DNA from 2 places in the Janthinobacterium algoris genome. Region 2 is predicted to be linked to the other one. Evidence: predicted binding sites of a transcription regulator. Region 2 holds the regulator's gene; the other holds the start of a gene.
What was found. Region 2 encodes LexA, which represses DNA repair genes until DNA is damaged. Its sites were predicted from a motif close to ACTGTATNNNNATACAGT; they were not measured.

Region 1: a site for LexA is predicted at 1,727-1,744, ahead of ACQ4W7_RS05265 (putative DNA modification/repair radical SAM protein). Genes of this name have one in related genera too.

The regions. Positions count from the first base shown of each region.
Region 1 is NZ_JBNYXZ010000003.1:68,015-71,420, forward strand. Features, by position in the region: gene ACQ4W7_RS05250 (sulfate/molybdate ABC transporter ATP-binding protein) at 1-163, opposite strand, end outside; gene modB (molybdate ABC transporter permease subunit) at 172-843, opposite strand; gene modA (molybdate ABC transporter substrate-binding protein) at 861-1,619, opposite strand; gene ACQ4W7_RS05265 (putative DNA modification/repair radical SAM protein) at 1,760-2,992, shown strand; gene ACQ4W7_RS05270 (UdgX family uracil-DNA binding protein) at 2,989-3,406, shown strand, end outside.
Region 2 is NZ_JBNYXZ010000001.1:531,153-534,558, forward strand. Features, by position in the region: gene ACQ4W7_RS02425 (cystathionine gamma-synthase family protein) at 1-939, shown strand, start outside; gene lexA (transcriptional repressor LexA) at 1,005-1,652, opposite strand; gene rpsF (30S ribosomal protein S6) at 1,928-2,317, shown strand; gene priB (primosomal replication protein N) at 2,338-2,646, shown strand; gene rpsR (30S ribosomal protein S18) at 2,662-2,952, shown strand; gene rplI (50S ribosomal protein L9) at 2,980-3,406, shown strand, end outside.

The DNA.
Region 1 (3,406 bases), on a different contig from region 2:
ACAGTCCGGCAATGGCTTTCAGGGTCATGCTCTTGCCGGCGCCGGACGGGCCATACATGGCGATGCGCTGGCTGCTGGACGTGCATTGCACCTGCAGCTCGAAGCGGCGTTTGCCGGAGCGCAAGGTGGCGCGAAGGTCGAGGTCGAGTTGCATAGGCGTCATCATCAGTGTCATTTGTGCGCAATGCGCCCGGGCGCCAGACGGCCGGCCGACAACAGCACCACGATGCAAACGGCAGAAGTAATCAGCACCAGGGTGTTGGCGACGTCGTCCTGGCCTGCCTGCACGGCTTCATACACGGCCACTGACAAAGTTTGTGTCTTGCCGGGAATACTGCCGGCCACCATCAGGGTGGCGCCAAACTCGCCCAGCGCGCGCACAAAACCCAGCAGCACGCCGGCCAGGATGCCGCGCCAGGCCAGCGGCAAGGTCACGCGGAAGAAAATCGCCATTTCCGAGATGCCCAGCACGCGGGCCGCCTGCTCCAGTTGGCCGTCGACCGCCTCGAAGGCGGCGCGCGCCGGCTTGAAAACGAGGGGAAAGGCGACCACCGTGGAGGCGATCACGGCGCCCTGCCAGGTAAAGATGAGGTTGATGCCGAAGTTGTCTTGCAGCCAGATGCCCAGCGTGCCGCGCCGGCCCAGCAGCACCAGCAGGTAATAGCCGAGCACGGTGGGCGGCATCACCATCGGCAGGGTCAAGAGGGCGTCGAGCAGCTCACGCCCGGGAAATCGCGTGCGCGCCAGCAGATAGCCCGTGCCGATGCCGAGCAGCAAATTGAGCGCCGTGGCCCAGGCCGCTACTTTGAGCGACAGGGCCAGCGCGGTCCAGGCAATATCCATGCGGGCGCGTGCCTAAGTTATGGTTTCTTGAATCCGTACTTGGCGAGGATGGCTTGCGCCGGCGCCGTCTGCAGGTAGCTGACGAAGCGCTTCGCTTCGGCGGCATTGCCGCTGCTCTTGATGGTGGCGATCGGGTACAGCACGGGCGCCTCGAGCGGCACCTCCAGCACGACGTTGACTTTATCCTTCATGATGGCCGCGTCGGTGGCGTAGACAAAGCCCGCATCGACTTCGCCGCGCGCCACATAGTCGAGCGACTGGCGCACATTCTGCGTGCCGATGGCTTTAGCTTGCACGGCGTCCCACAGCTTCGCCTTTTTCAGTGCGCCTTCCGAATAACGGCCGACGGGCACGCTGGCCGGGTTGGCGATGGCCACGCGGGTCACGCCCTTGTGCGTCAGGTCGCTCAAGCTCTTGATACCCAGCTTGCTATCGTGCGGCACGATCAGCACCAGGCTGTTGCTGACGAAGTCCATGCGGTCGGTCGGCAGCACCAGGCCCTGCTTTTGCGCCGCATCCATGGTTTCCTGGTCGGCCGAGGCAAACACGTCCACGGGCGCGCCCTTGACGATCTGCTGCAGCAGCACGCCCGAAGCGGCGAAGTTCAAGGACACCTTGCTGCCCGGATACTGCGCCTCATAGCTTTGCGCCGCATCCTTGAACGCATTCGTCAGACTGGCCGCAGCCGACACCACCACTTCGCCGGCCAGGGCGGACGAGGCGACGGTGGCAAGCAGGGCGGCGCCGAAGAATTGGGCGAGAGGGGTGAGGCGCATGGTCGTATCCTTGTAAGTGAACGGTGAACAAGGAGCGTAATATACACTTATATATAGCGTTCTACCATGGCACAAGTCAAGACAGCACAAGGTCGATTCCCTGATATACTGTATATAAACACAGTATACCGAGGCACCCCATGGAACTGACAGACAAGCTGGAAATCCTGGCCGATGCGGCCAAGTACGACGCGTCCTGCGCCAGCAGCGGGGCGCCCAAACGCGATTCCATCGGCAAGGACGGCTTTGGCGCCACCTCCGGCATGGGCATTTGCCACAGCTACACGCCGGACGGGCGCTGCGTCTCGCTGCTGAAAGTGCTGCTGACCAATTACTGCCTGTACGATTGCCAGTACTGCGTCAACCGCCGTAGCTCGAACGTACCGCGCGCGCGGTTTACGGTGGCCGAAGTGGTGAAACTCACCGCCGACTTTTACCTGCGCAACTACATCGACGGCCTGTTCCTCAGTTCCGGCATCATCCAGTCGGCCGACTACACGATGGAGCAGCTGGTACAAGTGGCGCGCGAGTTGCGCGAGGTGCACCAATTCCGCGGCTACATCCATCTGAAAACCATCCCCGATGCCGATCCGGGCCTGATCGCGCAGGCGGGCCGCTATGCCGACCGGCTCAGCGTCAATATCGAACTGCCGACGCAAGACAGCGTGCAAAAGCTGGCGCCGGAAAAAAGCGTGCACACGATCAAGCTGGCGATGGGGGCGATCCGCCGCAAGCTCGATGAAAAGGCGGAAGAACCGCGCTCGCCGCGTTTCGCGCCGGCAGGGCAGAGCACACAGATGATCGTCGGCGCCGACGCCAGCGACGACCAGCAAATTCTCTCCACGGCCGAGACCCTGTACGGCAGCTACAAGCTCAAGCGCGTTTACTATTCGGCCTTTAGCCCGATCCCCGACAGCCCGAACAGCGTGCCGCTGGCGCCGCCGCCCATGCTGCGTGAACACCGGCTGTACCAAGCTGATTTCCTGCTGCGCAGCTATGGCTTTCAGGCCAGCGAATTGCTCCCGAGTACGGGCGGCAACCTGGCGCTCGACATCGATCCCAAGTTGGCCTGGGCGCTGGCGCACCGCGAACATTTTCCGCTGGACTTGAACCGCGCGGCGCAGCACATGATCGCGCGCGTGCCCGGCATCGGCTTGCGCAATGCGCAGCGCATCGTCGACCTGCGCCGTTTGCGGCAGGTGCGCTACGCCGATTTGTCGCGCCTGCGCTGCAGCATGAAAAAGATTGCGCCGTTCATCATTACGGCTGATTACTTTCCCGCGCGCGACACCACCGCCTCGGAACAGCTGCGCCGCACTATGGCCGATGTGCCGCGGCAGATGAATTTATGGCCGGAGCTGCAGGCCGCATGAGTACGATGGTGCGGCTGGCGCAGTCGTTCGACGAGTGGCGCGCGGCCGCACGCGAACTGATCGCGCGCGGCGTGCCACCTGCCGACGTTGCCTGGCAGTCGCAACCCGGTGATGGCGACCTGTTTTCCTCCACGCCAGATGCAACGGATACCAGCGCGCCACTGCTGCGCCTGCCCCGTCCCTTGGTGGAACTGCTGGAGGCTGCCGCCTGTTTCAGCGCCGCCGACCGCTGGGCCTTCCTGTACCAGGTGCTGTGGCGCTGGCAACTGGGCCAGCACGACGTGATGTCGCCTGCCGATACGGACGGCGCGCGCCTGCACGCCATGGCCAAGGCCGTACACCGCGAAGAGCACGACATGCACGCGTATGTACGCTTCCGCGAGCGGGCCGAAAGTGACGGTGCCCCCCGTTTTG
Region 2 (3,406 bases):
GCGGGCGACCATGTGGTGTCGTCGGCCTTTTTGTTTGGCAATACCAACAGCCTGTGGCAAACGGTGACGGGGCAGGGCATCGGCGTGTCGTTTGTCGATGCCACCGATGTGGCCAACGTGGCCGCCGCCATCACGCCGGCCACGCGCATCGTGTTCGTGGAAACCATCGCCAATCCGCGCACGCAGATCGCCGACCTGGCGAAGATTGGCGCGCTGTGCAAGGAACGTGGCATCTTGTATATCGTCGACAATACGATGACGACGCCGTACCTGTTCCGCCCGAAAGCGGTGGGCGCGGGGCTGGTGGTCAATGCGTTGACGAAATCCATCGGCGGCCACGGCAATGCGTTGGGAGGCAGCTTGACGGACACGGGCGTGTTCGACTGGACGCGGTACCCGAATATCTTTGAAAACTACAAGAAGGCGGCGCCCGCGCAGTGGGGCATCGCGCAAATCCGCGCTAAGGCCTTGCGCGACTTCGGCGCTTCGCTGGGACCGGAAGCGGCGCACCATATCGCCGTCGGCGCGGAAACCATGGCCTTGCGCATGGACCGCACCTGCTCGAACGCCCTGGCGCTGGCCACCATGCTGGCCGCCGACCCGCGCGTGGCTGCCGTGCATTACCCGGGCTTGGCGTCGCACCCGCAGCACGCGCTGGCGACGGACTTGTTTCGCAGCTATGGTTCCCTGTTCAGCTTTGAGCTGACAGACGGCATTGACTGCTTCGATTTCCTGAACCGCCTGAACCTGGCCATTCCAGCGAGCAACCTCGGCGACACGCGCACCCTGGTCATTCCCGTCGCCCACACGATCTTTTACGAGATGGGCGCAGAGCGGCGCGCCAGCATGGGCATCGCCGAGTCGCTGATCCGCGTGTCGGTGGGTATCGAGGATGAGGCGGATTTGCTCGAGGATTTCCGTAGTGCCCTGGACGCATAAAACGCCTGGGCAATAAAAAAGGGCCGCCACAGTCATGCTGTTGCGGCCCTTTTTAGCTTGTGCGTTTAATGCCAGCTGCGCATCAGTCCTACCGCTAAACCTTCCAGTGCGAATTCATCTTCCGGCGACACGGTAATGACCTTGAAGTCGGGGTTTTCCGGCAGCAGTTCGATGACGGAACCCGTTTTCTTGTAGCGCTTGACGGTGACTTCGTCGCCGATGCGGGCGACGACGATCTGGCCATTCTTGGCGCTGTCGACTTTCTTGACGGCCAATAAATCGCCATCCATGATGCCGGCGTCGCGCATGGACCAGCCGCGCACCTTCAGCAGGAAGTCGGGCTTGGCCGAAAACAGGGCCGGGTCCACGTTGTAGCTCGCTTCCAGGTTTTCCTGTGCCAGGATGGGCGAGCCGGCAGCCACGCGGCCGATCAGCGGCAGCGACAACAGCAGTGCTGCCGGCACCTTCGAGGGCAGCATGTCGGCGGACGCATTCGCCGCCGTACCGATCAGGCGGATGCCGCGCGAGGTACCAGGCGAAATCTCGATGGCGCCCTTGCGGGCCAGGGCTTGCAAATGCTCTTCGGCCGCATTGGCCGATTTGAAACCCAATTCATTGGCGATTTCAGCACGGGTAGGAGGGAAACCCGTATTTTCAATCGCGTCCTTGATCAGGTTCAGGATTTGTTCTTGTCGTGCTGTCAGCTTGATCATGAGCGGTGGGTGCATACTAAAATGCTGTCTATATGAACAGACTGTATTTTTGTACAGTATCGCCCGAGATGCAAGGGGATTTCTGTTATTTGCGCGAATTTCGTGTGAAATACTGGAATGCACAGGAAAAAGCGTCTGGCCGGCCCCGCGCATGGGCCGCTTGTTGAAGAATGATTGAAACGTTTGCAAAAGGCGGTTATAATCTTCGGCTGACCTTCCCACACCCGTCTTGACGCCGGGGTGGGCGATTATTAATCCGACCTGAAGGAGTTTGCATGCGTCATTATGAAATAGTCTTTATCGTCCATCCGGACCAAAGCGAGCAAGTGCCCGCGATGATCGAACGCTACAAAGCCAGCGTAACCACCCGCGGCGGTTCGGTTCACCGCGTGGAAGATTGGGGCCGCCGTCAAATGGCTTACTCGATCCAAAAGCTGCCTAAAGCACACTACATCTGCCTGAACATCGAATGCGACAACGAGACCCTGGTCGAGTTGGAAACAGCATTCAAATTCAATGATGCCGTGTTGCGTCACCTGACCGTTAAAATGAAGAAAGCTGAAACAGCTCCTTCGCCGATGATGAAATCGGTACAACGCGAAGACGCGGCCAAAAGCCACCGCACCGAAGCACCAGCAGCCGCTCCAGTAGCCGCAGCAGCTTAATTCTTGACCAGGATCGTGCGCTGAACCAGCTACAAGTCACCGCCATCATTGCCGAGCGCGAAATATTGCGCTATACCCCGGCAGGGCTGCCGATTGTGAATGCAGTATTGCAGCACAGTTCGCAGCAGATGGAAGCAGGGATTGCCCGTTTGACCGAGTTTGATGTTGCCGCGCTAGCCGCTGGCGAAATTTCAGGCCGGTTCAGCCAGGCAAGCTTGGGCGGGGTCTATCAGTTCACGGGTTTCCTGGCCAGGAAGAGCCGCAACAGCAAGAGTTTGGTGTTTCACATCATTGATTTTAGTGCAGTCACTTTGACTAGCGCATTTTAGATACAGGAGCCTGATATGGCATTCGGTAAAAAGTTCGACAAAAATAAGCTCAAGCTTAAAGAAAAACGCAAACAGCAAAATCCGTTGTTCAAACGCAAGAAGTTCTGCCGCTTCACCGCAGCTCACGTTGAGCAAGTCGACTACAAAGACGTCGACACGCTGAAAGACTTCGTCCAAGAAAACGGCAAGATCATGCCAGCACGCCTGACCGGTACCAAAGCGCACTACCAGCGCCAAGTTGACACCGCAATCAAGCGCGCTCGCTTCCTCGCGCTGCTGCCATACACCGATCTGCACCACGCTTAATCGGTCAGATATTCCTGGAGAAGAACTATGCAAATCATTCTGTTAGAAAAAGTTGTTAACGTCGGCAACCTCGGCGAAGTCGTCAAAGTCAAAGACGGTTACGCACGTAACTTCCTGATCCCGCAACGCCTGGCACGTCGTGCTACGGCAACCGCTGTGGCTGAATTCGAAGTCAAGCGCGCCGAACTGGAAAAAGCTGCTGCCGCCAAACTGGCCGCATCGCAAGCCCAGGGCGAAAAACTGAGCGGCCTGACCGTTCAAGTTGCTCAAAAAGCTGGTGTTGATGGCCGTCTGTTCGGTTCCGTCACCAACTTCGACATCGCTGAAGCGCTGACCAAGCAAGGTTTTGCTGTTGAAAAAGCACAAATCCGCATGCCTACCGGCCCGCTGAAGATCGTTGGCGAGCACAACGTTTCGGTTGCTCTGCACACCGACGTGGTCGTGGAAGTTGTGA